Regions from separate parts of the Kitasatospora sp. NPDC057936 genome, predicted to be linked through region 2. Evidence: riboswitches for the same ligand, from Rfam matches in the RefSeq annotation. Region 2 holds a riboswitch; the other holds the start of a gene.
The links. A riboswitch is a leader RNA that binds a small molecule or an ion and turns the genes downstream of it on or off. The one in region 2 is predicted to bind magnesium.
Positions count from the first base shown of each region.

Region 1: linked by a shared signal. The riboswitch ahead of ACFVU9_RS01555 (magnesium transporter MgtE N-terminal domain-containing protein) and the one ahead of ACFVU9_RS31265 (hypothetical protein) in region 2 are both predicted to bind magnesium.

Region 1 covers NZ_JBHVPD010000002.1:85,977-96,010, forward strand. The annotation lists gene ACFVU9_RS01530 (NUDIX domain-containing protein) at 1-346, opposite strand, end outside; gene ACFVU9_RS01535 (hypothetical protein) at 465-998, opposite strand; gene ACFVU9_RS01540 (hypothetical protein) at 1,132-1,689, opposite strand; gene ACFVU9_RS01545 (serine/threonine-protein kinase) at 1,778-3,202, opposite strand; gene ACFVU9_RS01550 (hypothetical protein) at 3,369-4,100, shown strand; M-box (ykoK) riboswitch at 4,682-4,861, shown strand; gene ACFVU9_RS01555 (magnesium transporter MgtE N-terminal domain-containing protein) at 5,173-6,540, shown strand; gene ACFVU9_RS01560 (NRAMP family divalent metal transporter) at 6,537-7,862, shown strand; gene ACFVU9_RS01565 (ABC transporter ATP-binding protein) at 8,301-10,034, shown strand, end outside.
Region 2 covers NZ_JBHVPD010000073.1:29,887-39,920, forward strand. The annotation lists gene kdpB (potassium-transporting ATPase subunit KdpB) at 1-1,643, shown strand, start outside; gene ACFVU9_RS31255 (universal stress protein) at 1,845-2,330, shown strand; gene ACFVU9_RS31260 (alpha/beta hydrolase) at 2,501-3,712, opposite strand; M-box (ykoK) riboswitch at 3,911-4,097, shown strand; gene ACFVU9_RS31265 (hypothetical protein) at 4,491-4,763, shown strand; gene ACFVU9_RS31270 (winged helix-turn-helix domain-containing protein) at 4,824-5,327, shown strand; gene ACFVU9_RS31275 (hypothetical protein) at 5,374-5,871, shown strand; gene ACFVU9_RS31280 (glyoxalase) at 5,927-6,346, shown strand; gene ACFVU9_RS31285 (hypothetical protein) at 6,402-7,046, opposite strand; gene ACFVU9_RS31290 (cupredoxin domain-containing protein) at 7,262-7,690, opposite strand; gene ACFVU9_RS31295 (hypothetical protein) at 7,690-8,163, opposite strand; gene ACFVU9_RS31300 (nitrate/nitrite transporter) at 8,285-9,658, opposite strand; gene nirD (nitrite reductase small subunit NirD) at 9,655-10,023, opposite strand; gene nirB (nitrite reductase large subunit NirB) at 10,020-10,034, opposite strand, start outside.

The sequences.
Region 1 (10,034 bases), on a different contig from region 2:
GCGTCATGGTGCCGGCCCTCAGCCCCGTCTCCTCGGCGAGTTCACCGCGGGCGAGGGCGAGCGGGTCCGCGTGCGGCTCGTCCTCCCAAGAGCCTTGCGGGAACTCCCAGTAACGGCCCTTCACGGTGTACCGGTACTGCTCGACGAGGTGGAAGCCGCCGTCGGCGTACGGGACGACGAGCGCGAAGTCCGGCTTCTCCACGACCCCGTAGAGGCCCTCGGCACCGTCGTGGCGCAGGGTCCTGTCCTCGCGGACGGTCATCCAGCGGTTCCGGTAGACGACGGTGCTGCTGGTGGCCACCAACTCGTGCTCGGGCAGCGCCTGGTGCGGGGTCTCCATGTCCATGGGCCGACGCTAGCCGATCGCCTTCCGCCGGTCGGATCCCGAACGGTGCCCGAAGGGCCCGACGGCCACACGTACCGGCCGGGCCGCACCGGGCCCAGCCGGTCGGCCGGTCAGCCGGTCAGCCGGTCGGCTCGTCAAAGGCGACCTGGATGGTGAACGGCTCCGAGCTGTTCACGCTCGGGTCGTCGGGGCTCGTGACCGACACCCGCCCACCGGTCAGCGGCTCCGAGGCGTCATTCGGGATCCGCACCGGCACGAGCGCGGTCGCCGTCCGCTCCGACTCCAGGCCTGCCTCGAACGTGCAGGTCACCGTCCAGATCTTGTCGCTCTTGTGCCGCTTGCACGTCCTCGGGAAGAAGGGCTCCTCCGGGACTGCCCCGGGCGGCATCGTGATTTTGACGACGAGCGCCGGCGCGGCCTTCGCCGTCTCGTTGGCGACGATCCCGTGCACCGTCGTCATGCCCCCCGGTGCCGCCGCGTCGGGGTCCTCCTGGATCACCACAATGGACCCCGGGGCGAGCCTCGGCCGTTCCACCGGGCCCGCCGCACCGAGCATCCCGGCCACCGCACCGCACACCACCGCCGCAACTGCCAACCTACGCAGCATCAACCGCACCTCTCGCGCTCCATGGATCCCCCGGTCACCGGTCACGCTAGGGGCCACCGTCCGCCCCCGAGTCCACGACGCGAGCCGAACGGCACCCGTCACCCTCACGGCTGAACCGGAGGGCAACGACAGGGGCCCCGGACGCCGTCCTCGCACCCGGGGCCCCACCGCACCGCCGTCAGTCCTGGGTCACGCCGATCGCCCGGGCCAGGGCTTCCAGGCCGTAGCGGCTGACGTGCTCCGAGTTGGCCAGGTCGATCGTCCGGACGCCCTCAGTGGCGAGGCGCTCGTTGATCTCCTCCAGGTGCTCCTGGACGACCTGCTTCTCGGCGTCGGTCGTACGGCCCTTGTGCGGGCGGCCGGCGTTCTCCAGGCTCGCGTAGTTGACCTTCTCCTTGACGGCGAGCGACGCCGCGCTCTGGCTCGGGACGGACCGGGCGACCGGCTTGGCGCCGCGCAGCACCTCGGCCATCGGCGCCGCCGAGGCCAGCCGGTCGAACGCCCCGGCCTCCATGACGACCGTCCGGGGCTCGTCCGAGCCCGGGAGGTGGAGCTCGATCGTCACCAGGTCGAGCGCCAGCTCCTCCACCGCCACCAGCTCACCTGCGAGCGCCTCGATCTCGACCGGCCCGTCCGTCAGACCGGGGTGCCGGTGGACCACGATGCGCACCAGGTCGTCGTCGTTCTCCACGTGCTCGCCGGTCAGGTCCGAGAACCGGATGATCTTCTGGCCCATGTCTGCCTCTCTTGCCTTGTCGTCCGCGAAGAGCCTACGCCCGGATGATCTTCGTCCGGTCCAGCCTCGGTCCGGCCCCGGCCCGGCGTCAGGAGCGACGGCTGCCGGGGGCCTTCCACCAGAGGAGCCAGCCGGCGGTGGCGACGATCAGCGCGTTCAGCAGGAGCATGTCCGGGGCCCGGCTGTAGCCGAGCATGCCCCGGAACCCCTGGGATTCGATGTACGTGTTCCCGTAGAACAGCGCCACGTCGAGGACGAGGAAGAGGGCCCACACCAGCCCGGGGTGGAAGCGAGGCCGGGGCAGCGCGTGCACGAGCGAGAACACGGCCGTGGCCACGATCAAGGGCAGGTAGTAGGAGGGCGAGAACTGCCCCACGAAGTTCCACGGCGCCGCCAGGCCGAGGGCCCAGAGCACCGCCATGGTGCCGCCGAACTGCACCAGCCGGGCCACGACCGGATTGCCCCGGGGAGCAGCGAGGACCCCGTCGGCACCTGGCGAATGGGGCGCGGTCTGCTGGTGCGGCGCGAAGCCGCCGTCGGGCGTCGGCGTTTGGTGCGGGAACGTGCCGAGCACCGACCGCAGCGGCTCCCCGGACGGCGGCGGGTAGCCCAGGGCCGGCCCGAAGCCCGGCGGCTGCGGCGGCTGCGGCGGCGCGTCGACCCGGGTCGGCGGCGGGACGACCGGGGCCGGCTCACCCCGGATCACCGACTCCAGCGCCGCGATGGCCTGTTCGGCCGTCAGCCGCTGCGCCGGGTCCTTGGTGAGCAGCCCGGCGAGCACCGGCGCGAGGGCACCGGCCCGCTGGGTCGGACGCGGCGGCTGGGTGACGACGGCGATGCACAGCGCGCTGAACGTGTCGGCGTGGAACGGCGCTTGGCCCTCCACGGCCGCGTACAGCGTCGCGCCGAGCGACCACAGGTCGTTGGCGGGCGTCGGCGGTTTGCCCTCCAACTGCTCGGGGGCCATGTAGGCGGGAGTGCCGATGACGGCGCCGGTCCGGGTGAGCGCGGTCGTCGCGTCGGCCATGTGCGCGATGCCGAAGTCGGTGAGGATGACGCGCTCGTCCATCAGCAGGACGTTGTCCGGCTTGAGATCGCGGTGGACGATCCCCGCCGCGTGCGCCTGCTGGAGCGCCTTGAGCATCGCGACGCCGATCTCGGCCACCCGCCGCGTCGGCAGCGCGCCGTCCCGGCCGAGCAGCGCGGCGAGCGAGGCGCCGGTCACGTACTCCATGACGATCACGGGCGCGCCCTCGTGCTCGACCACGTCGTGCACGGTGATGATGCCCGGGTGGTTGAGCCGCGCGGCGGCGAGCGCTTCGCGCAGCGTGCGCTGGAGGAGCTGCTCGCGGTGCTCGTCGTCGACGCCGGCCGGCAGGAGCACCTCCTTCACGGCGACGTCCCGCCCGAGGGTCTCGTCGCGCCCCCGCCACACGCGGCCCATGCCGCCCTGCCCGATGAGGTCGTGGAGCCGGTACCGACCCCCGACGACTGCCCCGTTCGATGCTGTCACGGGCCCATACCTTAGTGGCGTGCCGCTGTCCCCGGACACGCCGCGGTACAGACCCGTCGGTCCGGGCCTATCCGTCCGGGCCCGCCGGCACGGCCCGGTCCGCGGGAAGCCGCTTGGTCATAAATTGGGTATCGCGCACCAGTTCGGGACTGCTAGCGTCCTCGACGTGGCAAAGCTGAACCAGATCATCGCCGTCGAAAAAGGCGTCAAGTCCAAGTCCTTCCAGGAGCTGACCCAGGCCCACCAGGACCTGCAGAAGCCCGCGCTGCTGGCCGGGATCTCCCGCACCTACCAGCCCAAGGACGAGGAGGGCGAGCAGCTGCCGCCGGAGTCGACCCGGGTGCAGCTCAAGGCCGAGGACATCCTGCGGTCCACCTCGACGACCCTCACCCGGCTGTTCGACGTGACGGCCACCAAGGACTGGGCCAACCTCGGTGCCCGCGCCGACGTGGTGGTGGACGGCCAGGTGCTGCTCGCCCAGGTGCCCGTCCCGTACCTGCTCTTCCTGGAGAAGCAGCTCACCGACCTGTTCACCTTCGTGCGCAAGCTCCCGGTGCTGGACGCCTCCGAGTCGTGGAACCTCGACCCGTCCACCGACTCGTGGAAGACCGAACCGGTGCGCACCATCCGGACCAAGAAGGTGCCGCGCAACCACGTCAAGGCCGAGGCCACCGAGAAGCACCCGGCCCAGGTCGAGGTCTACTACGAGGACGTCCCGGTCGGGTACTGGACGACCGTCAAGTTCTCCGGCGCCCTGCCCGCCCGGCGCGTGAACGAGCTCGCCGAACGGGTGGAGAAGCTCCAGCAGGCGGTCAAGTTCGCCCGCGAGGAGGCCAACGCCGTGGAGGTCACCGACCAGCGCGTGGGCGACGCCGTCTTCGGCTACCTGTTCAGGTAGCCTCCTGATCACCCGTCCGGGGAGCCGGGCGGGTGCACCGAACGGCGCCGAGAACCCTCCGGGAGACCGGATGGGGGCGCTCGCGCGGTGCGAAAAAGCTGACACTGATGTTGAAGCTGACCCAGGGGTCACAGTGGAGGTTCAAATCCTCCCCCCGGCACCACCGGCCGGGGTAGCCCAAGCCAGGCAGAGGCGGGCCCCGTCAAACTCAGACTCTCGCTCCAGTCTCAGCATTCGCCGCCGAACACCGGATCGACCGGGTGCGGACGAACATCGACGAATGCAGGTTCAAGTCCTGCCTGTGCCGCTCCGTGGCACGGTAGTTCAACGGCAGAACGCGTCGGTTTCAATCTGATCCGCGGCCCTTAAACGTGCCGGTGTGAGCAATTGGGCGGCACACAGGGGCCCGGGAGCAGGCTACGCTCCCGGGTCCTCTCGCCTTCCCGGCCCCCGCGTACGCCTCCGCTCGCGCGCGCCCCGACGCGCGCCCGGCGGCTCCCCCGCTGGTCGGGGCGGGGTCAAGCTCAGGTCAAGGGTTATGCCGGAGGGATGGCAAGGCCCTATCCTGTCAAGGATTCGAAAAGACACCTCGTTCGGTGAGGCGTCTTCACGGACACAGGCCACTGATCCCACCCGTCGAGAGACGCTCCGGATCAGGACAGGTCTCCCCGGCCCAAGGGGTGACCCCAAGTGGCTTCCCCGCCCGAACCGGCCGGGGACACGCCGTGGAGTGCCAAAGCTCTGACGAGTTGGGGTGCATCGGGCGGTGACGTCCGTCCGCCCTGCCATGCCGCCGCGGCGCCGGATCGCGGCCGAGATCGGGAGGGGGCGTGATGGACGGAAGTCCTGGCCATAGTCGGCCCTTCACCGTTTCGTTCCCGCCGTCCTTCTTCCGCTGCTCCAGGCGGCTCCTCCTTCCCTGACCTGCCGGGTCCGCTCCGCTTCCCCCCTCGCGTCCACGTGACGCGGGAGGCCCCTGCGCGCGCCCGGTGAGCCCTGCGGTCAAGGTTGGCAGCGCCATGCCACCGGGCGGCCCGATGTCCCGTCCTGCCGGGGCAAGGGGGGTTTCTCCATGGCCACCACCACGCTGTTCTCGTCCGCCACGGCGCGCCTTCGCGACCGCACGGTCGAAGCCGAGCGCCGCACCACCGTCACCAAGGCCGTCCGCTCGTCGCTCGTCTCGCTCGCCGGGCTGGTCGGCGGCCCGGTCACCAACCAGGCCGGCGAGGAGGTGGGCCGCGTCGTCGACGTCGTCGCCCGCCTCTACGGGCCGGAGCCCTACCCGCCCGTCACCGGCCTGATCATCCGCATAGGCCGGCGCCGCGCGTTCATCGCGGCGACCGCCGTCGAGCGGATCCACACCTGCGGAGTGCGGCTGCGCACCTCCCGCGTCGACCTGCGCGAGTTCAACCGCAGGCCCGGCGAGGTGCTGCTCGCCCGTGACGTGATGGACCACCAGCTCGTCGACGTCGACGGCGTCCAGGTCACCCGCGCCGCCGACCTCTACCTCGCCCCGCTCGCCGCCCGCACCGTCCTGGTCGGCGTCGACGTCTCGCTGCCCACCCTCCTGCGCCGCCTCGGCCCGCGCCGCTGGCAGATCCGCCCCACCCCGGACGGCGTCCTGGACTGGCAGTCCGTCGCCCCCTTCGGCGAGCAGGCCACCCACGGCCCCGCCGAGGTGCGGCTGCGCGCCTCCCGCTCCGCGCTGCACCGGCTGCGCCCGGCCGACCTCGCCGACATCCTGGAGGACCTCGGCCGCCACGAGCGCCAGCAGCTGCTCGGCTGGCTGGAGCCGGAGCACGCGGCGGACGCCCTGGAGGAGATGGAGCCCGCCGAGCTGGAGAACCTCCTGCGCGAGGCGCCGCCCGAGCACGCCGCCCGGCTGGTCGACGAGATGGAGCCGGACGAAGCCGCCGACGCCCTGCGCGACCTCAACCCGGGCGAGCGCGAGAACCTGCTGGCCCGGATGCCCGAGCCCGAGGCCGCCGAGCTGCGCTCCCTGCTCACCCACCGCGAGGGCACGGCCGGCGGCGCGATGACCACCCTGCTCGTCACCGCCGAGTCCGCCCAGACCGTCGGCGAGGTGCGGGCCGAACTCGCCGCGCAGGCCGAACACCGCACCGACATCGACGCGGTGACCGTCCTCGACGACGACGGCGTCCTGGTCGGCGACATCCCGCTGTTCGACCTCGCCGTCGCCGAGGACACCACCGTGATCGCCGACCTGGTCGCCTGGCGGGCCCAGTTCGGCCCGCCGGTGACCGTCCGCCCCGACACCCGCCTCGCCGAGGCAGCCCACCACCTGGTCGCGGCCCGCGCCACCTCCCTGCTCGTGGTCGACGACACCGACCGCCCCCTCGGCCGGGTCCTGGCCGACGACATCCTCGACTCGCTGCTCCCCGAGCGCGGGCGCCTGCACTTCCGGAGGCTCCTCAAGTGACCCGCGACCTCGACACCCGCCCCGGCGCCGACGCGTCCGCGGCCGCGCCGGCCGAGCCGCGGTCGTCCGCGCCCTCGCCCGGACGCCGAAGAGGCTTCCGCCGGATCGCCGCCGTCGCGATGGTGGCCGGTCCCGGGCTGGTCGCGGCCAACGCCGGCAACGACGCCGCCGGCATCGCCACCTACGCCAGCGCCGGCTCCCAGTTCACCTACGGGACGCTGTTCTTCATGGTGCTCGTCACCATCGCCCTGGTGATGGTGCAGGAGATGGCCGTCCGGCTCGGCGCGCACACCGGCAAGGGCCTGGGCGCGCTCATCCGCGAGCAGTTCAGCCTGCGGCTCACCGCGCTCGCCGTGTTCTGCCTGCTGCTGGCCAACACCGGGCTGGTCGTCAGCGAGTTCGCCGGGATCGGCGCGGCCTTCGAACTGCTCGGGGTGCCCAAGTGGGCGGTCATCCCGCCGGCCGCCGTCCTGCTCTGGTCGCTGGTGCTGTTCGGCTCGTACAAGTGGGCCGAGCGCATCTTCCTGGTGATGTCGCTGGCGTTCTTCGCCTACCCCGTCGCCATGGTCATGGGCCACCCGGACTGGGGGCAGGTCGGCGAGCACCTGGTCGTCCCGCACCTGGAGCCCAGCAAGGACTTCATCCTGCTGGCCGTCGCGCTGATCGGCACGACCGTCAGCCCGTACATGCAGTTCTACGCGGCGGCCGGCGTCGTCGACCGCGGTGCCAAGCCGGCCGACTACAAGCTGATCCGGGCGGACGCCGTGCTCGGCGCGGTGTTCGCGTGCGTGATCAGCCTGACGATCATCATCGCGACCGCCTCGGCGATCGGCGGCACCGGCCCGCTGGAGTCCGCCTCCGAGGCCGCCGAGGCGCTCAAGCCGGTCGCCGGGCACGGCGCCGAGCTGCTGTTCGCCTTCGGGCTGATGGGCGCCTCCGCCCTGGCCGGCGCCGTGGTGCCGCTCTCCGCCAGCTACGCGATCGGCGAGGCCGCGGGCGTCGAGCGCTCCGTGTCGCGCAGCTTCCGCGACGCGCCGCTGTTCCTCGGGCTGTTCACCGCCCAGATCGCGCTCGGCGCCATCGTGGCGCTGACCCCGGTGGACCTCATCCAGCTGCTGATCGGCACCCAGGTGCTCCAGGGCCTGATCAGCCCGATCGTGCTGGTCTACCTCCTGGTGCTCACCAACCGCCGGTCCGTCCTCGGCGACGCGGCCAACAGCCCCCGCTACCGCGTCGTGGCCACCGTCGCGGTCGTCGGCGTCGCACTCATGTCGACGATCCTGCTGGGCCAGACCGTCCTCGGCTGGTTCGGCATCGGCTGACCGACCGGGAACCGCCACCGGGCCTGTCGTCCACGGACGGCAGGCCCGGTGGCGTTCGGGGCCCCCGCGCGCGCCGCACGACCAGCCGAACGAGTGAATCCGGCATCGGGTCCGCGGCGCCGTCCGACCTCCCCCGCCGACGTCTCCGCGCCTTGCGCGCCCGGCTTCCCGCCGCTCCACGGGCCTCCCGCCGGGTGCTCGAAAACACCCCGTTCGACCCGGGCTCGCCCGGGAGCAAATCGCTTGAACGACGGGCTCGAACAGCACCATCATCGGACCTCCGCCGCCCGCCGTGCAGCCTCAACTCCGTTGTCCCTTTGCCCATTTGGGCTCTACTTGGGCTGCCCGGCGACGGCTCCGCACGTCCGTTCACGCGCCTGGAGGAGCTGTGGTGAATCCCCCTACCCCGGTGTTCAACGACCCCCGCGAGGTGGGAGCATGAGCGCCCCGACCCAGCGGTCCGCCGACGGCGTCAACGCCCCCGACGACGCCGACGAGGAACTCACGTGGCTGGCCGACCGCCGCCGCATCGAGACCATCGAGGCGATCAGCGTCGGCGCGATGGCCCGCCGCCTGCCCACGCTCGTCGTCCGCGCCTTCCGCCTCGGCTGGCGCATCGACCGGTTCTCCGTCGCCCTGCTCCTCGCCTGCCAGGTCCTCTCCGCCGTGCTCGGCGCGACCGGCCTGCTCGCCACGACCGGCACCATCGCCGCCCTGTTCGGCCCCGGCCGGGTGGGTGACAAGCTCGCGCACGCCGCGCCGTCGATCCTGGTGATCGCGGCCGCGGCCGGCGCCCGCTCGCTGCTCGGCATCACGATCCGCACCATCACCATCCACCTCTCCCCGCGCATCTCCCGCGAGGCCGAGGCGGCCGTCCTGCGCGCCACCGTCGCCGCCGAGCTCACCGCCTACGACACCGCCGGCTACAACGACGAACTGGACGCCGCCGACCGCGGCGCCGACGTGTGCGTCGACATCGTCGGCGAGGCGCAGAACCTGATCGCCTCCGTCGCCTCGCTCATCGGCGCCGCCGGCGTCCTCACCGTCCTCCACCCCCTCCTGCTCCCGCTGCTGGTGCTCGCCGCGCTGCCGCAGGGCTTCGCGTCGGTGCGCGCCGCCCGGGTCCAGTTCCTCGCGAACCGGGCCACCATCGGCGACCGCCGGATCATGGCCAACCTGCGCTGGTACATCCACGTCAAACGCAACGCCGACCAGATCCGCTCCGACACCATGGGCGACTTCCTGCTCGAGAAGTACGAGCACGTCGGCCGCCGCCTCGACGCCACCTCCCGCCGGGCCGCACTGCAGAGCGCCCGCGTCTCGGTGCTCGGCGCCGCCGCCACCGGGCTCGGCACCGCCCTCGTGTGGGCGGCGATGCTCTGGCTCGTCAGCACCGGCCGCATGGGCCTCCCCCAGGGCGGCGCGGCGGTGTTCGCGCTCGGCGCGGTCGGCACCAGCCTGCACGGCATCGTCGGCTACGGCGCCGACCTGTTCCGCACCGGCATGTACCTCGACGACTGGTCCACCTTCCTCGACACCGCCGGCGGCCACCGCCCCCGGCGCGGCGACCGGGTGCCGGAGCCCCCGCGCCGCATCGCCGTCGAGGACCTCCGCTACGCCTACCCCTCCTCCGAACGCACGGCGCTCGACGGCGTGAACCTGCACGTCGAACGCGGCGAGATCCTGGCCCTCGTCGGCGAGAACGGCTCCGGCAAGACCACCCTCGCCAAACTCCTGTCCGGCCTCTACCTGCCCACCGCCGGATCCGTGCGGTGGGACGGCCACGACACTCGCGACCTCGACCCGCACGCCCTGTGGCACCAGGTCGCCGTCGTCCCCCAGGACTACGCCCGGTGGCCGCTCACCTGCCGCGACAACATCACCCTCGGCCAGCCCGCCGCCGACGGCGACGCCGCCGTGCTGCGCGCCGCCGAGGCCTCCGGCGCGGCCGAGGTCGTCGCCAAGCTCCGCCGGGGCCTGTCCACGCTCCTGGCCGTCGAGTGGATGGGCGGCGAGGAACTCTCCGGCGGCCAGTGGCAGCGCCTCGCGATCGCCCGCGCCTTCCACCGCGAGGCCGGCCTCCTGGTCCTCGACGAACCCACCGCCGCCCTCGACCCGCGCGCCGAGCACCGCATCTTCCGCAACCTGCGCGCCGTCGCGCAGGAGCGGGCG
Region 2 (10,034 bases):
TCGAGGGCGTCGCCAGCGTCGACGAGTCCGCGATCACCGGCGAGTCCGCCCCCGTCATCCGCGAGTCCGGCGGCGACCGCACCAGCGTCACCGGCGGCACCAGAGTGCTCTCGGACCACTTGGTCGTCCGGATCACCTCCCGGCCCGGGCAGAGCTTCATCGACCGGATGATCAGCCTGGTCGAGGGGGCCAACCGACAGAAGACGCCGAACGAGATCGCGCTCAACATCCTGCTCGCGTCGCTCACCATCATCTTCATCCTCTCCGTCGTCTCCCTCCAGCCGATGGCCATCTACGCGCACGCCCCGCAGACCACCGTCGTGCTGTGTGCCCTGATGGTCGCGCTCATCCCGACGACCATCGGCGCGCTGCTCTCCGCGATCGGCATCGCCGGGATGGACCGGCTCGTCCAGCGCAACGTCGTCGCCCTCTCCGGCCGGGCCGTCGAGGCCGCCGGGGACGTCGACGTGCTGCTGCTCGACAAGACCGGCACCATCACCTACGGCAACCGGCGGGCCGTCGCCCTGCACCCGCTGCCCGGCGCGACGACCGAACAGCTCGCCGAGGCGGCACAGTTGGCGTCCGTCGCGGACGAGACGCCGGAGGGGCGCTCACTCGTCGAACTGACGATTCGTCAGTACTGGGTGCCGCCAAGGGCGCCCGGCGAGCTCGGCGAACAGCGGCCCGTCCCGTTCACCGCGCACAGCCGGATGAGCGGCGTCGACCTGAGCTGGCCCGACGGGACCGCCTGCCTCATCCGCAAGGGCGCCGCGAACGCCGTCGCCCAGTGGGTCGTGCAGTCCGGCGGCCGGCTGCCGATGGCGGCCAAACCGCTCGTCGACCGGATCGCCGGGGACGGCGGCACCCCGCTGCTCGTCGCCGTGCACGACCGGCACGGCGCCCGCGCGCTCGGCGTCGTCGAGCTCAAGGACGTCGTCAAGGAGGGCATCGCCGAACGCTTCGCCGAGCTGCGGCGGATGGGCATCCGCACGGTCATGGTCACCGGCGACAACCCGCTCACCGCCAAGGCCATCGCCGAGGAGGCCGGGGTCGACGACTTCCTCGCCGAGGCCACGCCCGAGGACAAGCTCGCCTACCTGCGCCAGGAGCAGGCCGCCGGGAACATGGTCGCGATGACCGGCGACGGCACCAACGACGCCCCCGCCCTCGCCCAGGCCGACGTCGGCGTCGCCATGAACTCCGGCACCCCGGCGGCGAAGGAGGCGGGCAACATGGTCGACCTCGACTCCAACCCGGCCAAGCTCATCGACATCATCCGGGTCGGCAAGCAACTCCTCATCACCCGGGGCGCGTTGACCACCTTCTCGATCACCAACGACGTCGCCAAGTTCTTCGCGATCATCCCCGCGATGTTCGCGAACGCCTACCCCGGGCTGCACCACCTCAACATCATGGGGCTGCACAGCCCGCAGTCCGCGATCGCCTCCGCGATCATCTTCAACGCGCTGATCATCGTCGCGCTCATCCCGCTCGCCCTGCGCGGCGTCCGCTACCAGCCCGCCTCCGCGACCGACCTGCTCCGGCGCAACCTGCGGGTGTACGGGCTGGGCGGGCTGGTCCTGCCGTTCCTCGGCATCAAGGCGATCGACCTGCTGATCGAGTTCGTCCCGGGGCTGGGCTGACCGCCGCCGGTGCGAGTAGCGGTACCGGCACCGGTGCTACTAGTACGCACGGCTGTCAGGGGGCCGTCAAGATGCGGGCGACACGCGTCATGGCAGCGTCAGCGGCGACGCGGACGGGGTGGTTCCGGGGTTCACTGGACATGACGGAACCGAAGACACGCACCCACACGAAGACAAACTGGCACACGGAGGCGAACGGCCATGACCGGGACCACCCGAGTGATCGTCGGCCTGAGCGGATCACTGAGCAGTCTCGCCGCTCTCTACCACGCCGTCGGCGAAGCGGCGCGGCACGGAGCCACCCTCGTGCCGGTCGCCGCCTGGACCGCGCACGACCGGGACGGGCTGCGACCACTGTCCGAACTGGAGCACGCCGCCCGCCGGCGCCTCGACATCGCCTTCGAACAGGCCTACGGCGGGTACCCGTCCGGCCTGGTCGTCCACCCCGTGGTGGTCAACTCCGAACCGGGGCCCGCCCTGGTCGGCGCCGTCACCGGCCCGGACGACGTCCTCGTGATCGGCGCCGCCACCCGCCGCCGGCTCGACCGGCTGCGCCACGCGTCGGTGGCCCGCCACTGCCGCCACCGGGCCGGCTGCCGGGTCGTCGAGGTGTCCCCGTCCGATCTCCTGACCCGCCTCGAACTCCCCGCCCGCACGGGCGCCCCGCTCCCGCTCCTCGCCCGCTGACGCCACCGACCGCGGCACCGCATCATCGCGGCATCGCGGCATCACGCCACCACGCCACCGACCGCGGCACCGCGGCACCACGACCAGGGCCGCTGGGGCCGGCCCGGCGAGCCCCCCTCCGCCGCCCCCGTCCGATCCGCCCGGACGGGGGCGGCGCCATGCCAACGTTCCTACGGAGATGGGGCGTTGAGGTGGTCGCTCAGCCATGTGAGCGAGGGCGGAAGCAGCCGCGTCCAGGTCGTGAAGTTGTGCCCGCCCGAGTCCACCGTCGCCTGCGCCACCGTGAGCGGCGGACGGGCCGCCGCCGCGAAGGCCGACGAGTCCGCGTACGTGCTCCCGTCCTCCTTGCTGTCCGCGAGCAGCGCCGACAGCGACGGCATCGGCAGGTGCGCGAGGCGCCACGTGAGGTCGGCCTCGTCGCGGCGCTGCGCGCTGCCGCCGAAGAGGTCCCCGGTCGTGATGTCGTCCGCCGCCTTGAAGTAGCCGGAGAGCGAGACCACGGCCGGGAAGGTCTGCGGGTGCACCATGCCGAGCTTGAGCGCGCAGTAGCCGCCCGTCGAGTCGCCGATCACGCCGAGGCTCCCGGTGCCGTCCAGGACCCGGTAGGAGGCGCGCAGGTCGGCCGGGACGTCCGTCGTGTAGTACGACTGCGCCTGCGGGCCGTTCGGGACGTCCTCGCACTCGCTGTCCCGGGGCATCGACGGCGACGGGCGCATCAGCACGAGCACGGCCGGCCGCATCGCGCCCTTCCGCAGCAGGTCGAGCTCGTACGCCGGGTAGCGCAGCTTGGTGACGAGGTTGGCGGCGTCGCCGGGGAAGCCGGTCATCACGAGCAGCGCGGGGAACTGCCGGTGCTCGCCGCCCGGCTGGAAGTACTGCGGCGGCAGGTAGACGTAACCGTCGGTGCTCAGACCGGTCGTCCCGCCGGGGATGCGGACCTTGTCGAGCCGCCCGATCTGCGCCGGGTCGCGGCTGCCCGCCGGGGCGCCGGTGATGTCCGCCGTGCCGAGCACCTGGATCCCGGCGGGCGAGCGGGCGGGCCCGGTGCCGGTCGTCCCGGCGCCGCTGGTCCCCGTACCGCTCGCCCCCGCACCGCTCGTCCCCGTAGCGCTCGGGGTGGCTCCGGCGCCCTGGATCACGGCCGCCCCGCGATCGTGCCCCAGCAGGTCGGACCAGCTGCTGTAGAAGACGAAGTAGTCGTTCACCGCGAGCCCCAGCGTGGCGACCAGCGCCAGCTGCGTGAGCACGATCGTGCCGAGCCGCAGGAACATCGCCGGCCAGCTCCGGACGGCCAACTTCGGCCACACCCACAGCGTGCCGAGCACCGTGGCCACGGTGAACAGCGCCGTCAGCGCGAGCAGCTTGTGACTGGTGAGTCCCATGGTCCGGCCTCCCCTACCACTGTGGACCACCGGTCCCGGATCCACAGCGCCTCCCACCCACCGTAATCGGATGGCACCCGAACGTCATGCGCTCCGGGGAGGGCGTTCGTACCGGGAGTTCGCCGGGAGTTCGTGTCAGAAGTTCGACAAAGGTGTCGAGGATCGCCCGGTTCCGGGCTATGCTTTCGGGTGTTTGAAAAGGCACCTCGTTCGGTGAGGCGTCTTCACGGACACAGGCCACTGACCCGACGACGTCGAGAGACGCCCAGGTTCAGGACAGATCTTCCCGACCTAAGGGTTGATCCCAAGTGGCTTCCCCGCAGTGCCCGTTGCGGCCGGGGATTACGCCGTGAAGTGCCAAAGCTCTGACGAGTTGGGGTGAGCCGGCGGCCCGGGGGGCAGGTTGGCGAGCTCCTGCCGAGTCGATGAACGCACCGCCCGTGGTGCGTCCGACCGGAAGGAGGCGATCGCATGGACAGCAGTAGTAGTAGTCCGGGCCACAGTCGGCCCCGTTCCCGCATGCCCGAGCACGCCTCCGGCAGACGCTGAACCCCCTTATCCCACCGTGCTTCTGACGTTTCGTCAGCGCATGCGCACACCACCGTGCCCGCGCGGCCCCGCATCGGACGGCCGCCCCGGGTCGCGGTGCCGTGCCCGCAGGGGGTCACCGTCGCACGCCGCCAGGCGGGCCCGCGCGTCAACCCGCCAACCCCACGCCACGCCCGGCCGGGGCATGCCCTCGCACGCCCGCCGACCGTTGAACCCGAGGTGAGTCGCCATGTCCGTCGCCGCTTTCTTCCACCCCACCACCACCCGGACCGTTCCGCCCCGCGGCCTGCGCGCCGCCCTCGCCGGCGTCCTCGGCCGGATCGCCGCGGGCCCCATCGCCGCGGGCTCGATCACCGCGGGCCCGATCGACGACACCGTGCTCCGGGCCATCGGTTCGCAGGCCCCGGCCGGGCCGCCGATGCGCCTGCGGGCCCGCTGGGAGGCCGTCACCGCCGCCGACGGGACGGCAGGGCTGTGCGCCCGCTGGCACGCCGAGAGCTGACCGCCCGTCCGCCCCTGCCACCCACTCCACCAGCAGAATCACGCCGAAGGAAGTCCCGTCATGGCCGTCCGCTACCCCCGGCTCGACGTCATCTTCTCCGACCACCGGGCCGCCCTCCGCGCCGTCACGACGGCGAGCGCCCCCGCGGCCAAGGCCGCCCCCGCCGTTCCCGCCGCCCCCGCCGAGCGCGTCCCCGCACAGGCCGGTTCCGTCCGGGCCGCCACCGTCCGGGCCATCCGCCCGCAGGCCGGGGACGACACCCCGCCGAACGGGCTGGCGATCGACCCCGAGCAGCGCGTCGCCACCGTGAACGGCCGCGAAGTCGACCTCACCTTCATGGAGTTCGAGCTGCTCGCCCACCTGGTCGCCAACCCCCTGCGGGTGCACAGCCGCCGCCAGCTGATGGAGAGCGTGTGGGGCCGCCCCGACAACGGCGACACCCGCACCATCTCCACCCACATCGCCCGGATACGCCGCAAGCTCGGCCCCGGGCACCGGCCCACCCTCGCGACCGTCCGCCAGGTCGGCTACAAGTACGACCCCCGGCTGGCCGCCGCGGCCTGACCCATTTCGCCAACTCACCGTCACCACGGCCACGATGAGGTTTCCGATGACTCCCGGCAAGCTGCTCCCGCGGCGCGGCGAGGCGGCGGGGCTGCTCGTCGTCCTGACGCTGCTCGTCCTCGAAGGCCTCGCGCTGAACGAGGCCTCGGACCCGGACCGGCCGGTGATCGGCGCCGCCCTCATCGGGTCCGCCGCCACCGGTCTGCTGCTCGTCGGCGTGCTGCTCGTCGGCCGCCGCCTGGCGGCCCGGCGGAGGCTCCCGCTGCCTCCGCCGGGCCCGGACGGCCCCGTCTACAGCACCCGCGCCCTGGAGGGCTTCCCGATGGAGGCCGTCCGCCCGCTGCTGCTCACCGAGGACGGGCCGCAGCTCAACCAGCTCTACGCGGCCTGGGTGCTCGCCCTCGGCGGTCACACCGCGCCGTGGATCGCCCGCCGACTGGACCTGCCCGTCCCGACCGTCCGGATCCTCGTGGACGCCGTCCGCGAGCGGCGCCGGGGACCGCATCGGCCCGGCGCCAACCCGCCTCCGTCCCAGCACCGTTGACGACCACACCCGCCAACTCCCGCCCCCTGCACCGCACCACGAGAGGAACCCTTCGGTGATCACCGCCCTGGACCACGTCCAACTCGCCGCCCCACCCGGCAGCGAGGCCATGCTGCGCGCCTTCTACGGCGACATCCTGCAGATGGCCGAGCTCCCCCGCCCGGCCTCGCTCGCCGCACGCGGCGGGTGCTGGTTCGCCGCCGACGGTGGCCGCGTCCGGCTCTACCTGGGCATCGAGGACGCCTTCCGGCCGACCGCCAAGGCCCACCCCGGCCTGGTCGTCGACGAGATCGACGCCTTCGCGAGCCGGCTGGAGAGCTCCGGCGCGCTGGTCGTGTGGGACACCTCGCTGCCGCCGAACCGCCGCTTCTACACCCAGGATCCGGTCGGCAACCTGCTGGAGTTCGTCGAACAGCAGCCCGCGCCCACCCCTGCACAGCCGACCGGATCATCCAAGGAGCCTTCGTACCGGTGAAGGCAACCAGGCGAAACCGCAGGCTCCTTGAGGTCTCCTTGCCCGTATCCGGCTTCTACACCCGCGACCCGGGCGCGGCGGTGGCCCCGCCGCGCCCGGCGTTCGCCTGGGCGACCAGGTACGGCACCATCCCGCGCTCCGCCAGCGCCGTCCGCCAGGCGTCCCGCGCGAGCGCCAACTCGCCCGGGGCCCCGGCGTCCCCGCCCTCGGCCGCCCGCGAGCGCGAGGCCGCGGCGGCCAGCCCGATCCCGCCCGCCAGCGCACTCACCAGCGCCACCCCGGCCGCGACCCACCCGGCACCGACCAGCGCCCCGCCCAGCACCTCCGAGTCGTCGGCCAGCCCGAGCGCGTAGCCGAGCAGCAGGAAGATCCCGGCCGCGGCCCCGGAGACGAGCGGCACGATCACCGCCAGCACCCCCAGCCACCCCGAGGCCCGCTCCGGCGCAGGCGCGTCCACCGGCAGCCGCGCCTCCGCGTCGGCGTCCGCCCGCAACCCCGCGTACCGCTCGTACTCGGGCGCGGCGGCGGCCAGCACGTACTCCGCGTTGTCCCGCGCACACCGCCGCAACCGCTCGACCCCGTGCGCCTGCTCCCCCCTCGCGCGCAGCGCGGCCTGCACCGCCGCCCCCGCGAGCGCCCTGCTGAGCACCGTCTCGAAGTCGGCCCGGTCCTGCTGAGGTAGCCGGAGCGGTCTGTCCATGGTTCAACCCCGTTCGCTGTTCGCGTCGCCCCCGCCTTGGCGCCTGCTTTACCAGCTCTTAGTTCTACAGCACTGTAGAGCATGGGGTGCAAAGGGAGCAGCAGTCGTGACCAGTGAACTTGCGGCTACGGAGCGGGATCGGCCATGGGCACACGCCGCGGTCCGGCCCGGCCGGATCCGTCGTCCCGTCGAACGGCGGGGACTCCACGACGGGCCTAACCCACCGTCAGGATGCCCCGCATGAAGTGGTGGAACGTGCACTGGTACGAGTACGCGCCGCGCTGCGCCGGTGCCTTGAAGGTGGCCGAGGCGCCCGGGGCGATGGGGGCCGTGTCGAACGTGCGGTCCTGGGCGGTGAGGGTGTGCTCGACCGTGTCGGCGTTCACCACCGTGACGGTGCCGCCGGGGCGGACGGTGAAGTTCGCGGGCTGGAACAGGAAGTTCCCGATCGTCACCGTCACCGCCGTCGGGCCGCTGGGGGCCGCCGTCGTGGGGAGCCGTGGCGCGGCGGGTGCGGTGGTGGGGCCGCTGTCCTCCGGCGCCGAGCCGATGTAGGCGCTGAGGCATCCGGTGAGGGATGCGCTCAGGCCGGCGGCGAGGAGGAGGGCGCCGCCGGCCCGGGCGAGCCGGGTCGGCGGGCGCATCAGCCGGTTGCGGCGGGGGTGGGGGTGGCGAGCCGGATCCGGCGGGCGTCGGCCGAGGCCGGCGGGGCGGAGCCGAGGTTGGAGACCGTGGCGGTCAGGACGGCGTCCACGTCGGGGATCCAGTTGGTGGTCTTGGACGACACGATGAGCTGGCGATGCTGCTCCGTCCCGTCGCACTGGATGTCCGTGTCGGCCGTGCGGGTGGAGCCGAAGGCCTTCGTGGCGGCGTCCTCCGGGTCCTGCTGCTCCACCGTGACGGTCAGCGACCTGGCCTCGGCGGCCACCCCGCACACGTATGTGACGTCGACCCGGACCTTGCCCGGGATCTTCTGGTCGATCCGCGCGCCGTCGATGGTGACCGACGTCGTCGGCTGATCGGGGCCCGCATCGGCCACTGCGGGCACTGCGGGTACTGCCAGGCCGCTGAGGGCCGTGGTGAGGACCGTCAGGATGATCCACCGCTGCACTGCCAACCTCCCGGGGGCTAGGACGAGCTGCGGCCGACGCTAATCGCCCGCCCCCGGCCCCGCGCGCCGGGCGGCCCGAACGGCTCACGCCCCCCGGCACGCGCCGCCCCGGCGCCCGTCACCGGCCTCAGGCCGCCTGCCGCACCAGCCCGGCCCGCGCGCCCGGCCGCAGCCAGACGACCCAGGTGAGCGCCGAGCACGCCAGGTAGGCCCCCAGGAAGCCCACGTAGGCGGCGTCCCCGTTGTGGCTGGCCTGGAAGGACTGCCGGAAGGCGAGGTTCACGATCACCCCGCCGAACGCCCCGATCGCACCCGCGAGCCCGATGAGCGCGGCCGAGCGCCGCCGTGCGTCGGTCTCCGCCGCCGCGGGGTCGGCGCCCGCGGCGACGGCGGCGCGGGCCCGGCCCTGGTAGTGCGCGGGGATCATCTTGTACGTCGAGCCGTTGCCGATCCCGCTGAGGACGAACAGCGCGACGAACCCGGCCAGGAACAGCGGCAGCGAGCCCGCCCGGGAGGCGGCGAGCACGACGGCCGTCCCGGCGCCCATGGCCGCGAACGTCGCGAGCGTGACGCGCGCGCCGCCCCAGCGGTCGGCGAGCCGTCCGCCGACGGGCCGCAGGAGCGAGCCGAGCAGCGGCCCGAGGAAGGTGAGCGCGGCGGCCTTGACCGGGGTGTCGAAGCGGTCGTGGAACTGCACCTGGAGCACCTGCCCGAAGGCGAAGCCGAACCCGATGAACGAGCCGAACGTGCCGATGTACAGCGCGGACACGGCCCAGCCGTACGGGTCCCGGGCCACCTCGCGCAGCGCCCGCCCCTCCTTGGCACCGGCGGACGACGCCGGCAGGTTGTCCATCCTCCACCAGGCCCCCGCCGCCGCGAGCACGATCAGCGGCAGGTAGATCAGCGGCAGCAGCCGCGGGTGGGCCGCGCCCGCCGTGGCGAGGACGAGCAGCCCGAGCAGCTGCACGGCCGGCACGCCGAGATTGCCGCCGCCCGCGTTGATGCCGAGCGCCCAGCCCTTGAGCCGGTGCGGGTAGAAGGCGTTGATGTTGGCCATGGACGAGGCGAAGTTGCCGCCGCCGACGCCGGCCACGCAGGCCACCGCGAGCAGCGTCCCGTACGAGACGCCGGGCTTCAGGACGAGGGCGGCGAGCACGGTCGGCACGAGCAGCAGCAGGGCGCTGATCACCGTCCAGTTCCGTCCGCCGAACCGCGCGACGGCGAAGGTGTACGGCAGGCGCAGCAGCGCGCCGAGCGCGGTCGGGAGCGCGGTGAGCGTGAACTTGCCCGCCGTGTCGATGTGGTACTGGGGCCCGAGGAAGAGCACGAGCACCGACCACAGGCTCCACACCGAGAAGCCGATGTGCTCGGAGAGGACGGAGAAGACGAGGTTGCGCCGGGCGATGCGGGCGCCGGCCCGCTGCCAGAACTCCTCGTCCTCCGGGTCCCAGCCGCGCAGTTCGGCGGGTCCGGCCGTACCGGCCTCGACGACTGTCGTCACTTCGCACCTCCGGAGACCCGGACGGGCCAGACCTTCAGGACGGCCGGGCGGCCGTCGGGGGCGGTGTCCTCGTCGAGGCAGCGGCCGTCGGTGAGGTCGAAGACCTGCTTGTACATCGGCGAGGCGAGGGTGGGGCGGTCGCCGCGGCTGCCGAGCAGGCCGCGGGAGAGCACCTGGGCGCCGCTGAACGGGTCGAGGTTGTCGACGGCGTACAGCTTCCCGGCGCGGTCGACGAACAGCGCGACCTGGTGCGCCTCGGAGAGCAGGACGGCCCTGCCGCGGCCGGGCTGCAGGTCGTCGAGGGTGCAGACGGCGTGCCAGCGGGTGCCGTCGTGGATCTGAACGTCGTGGATCTGAACGGTCACGGGGTGAGCAC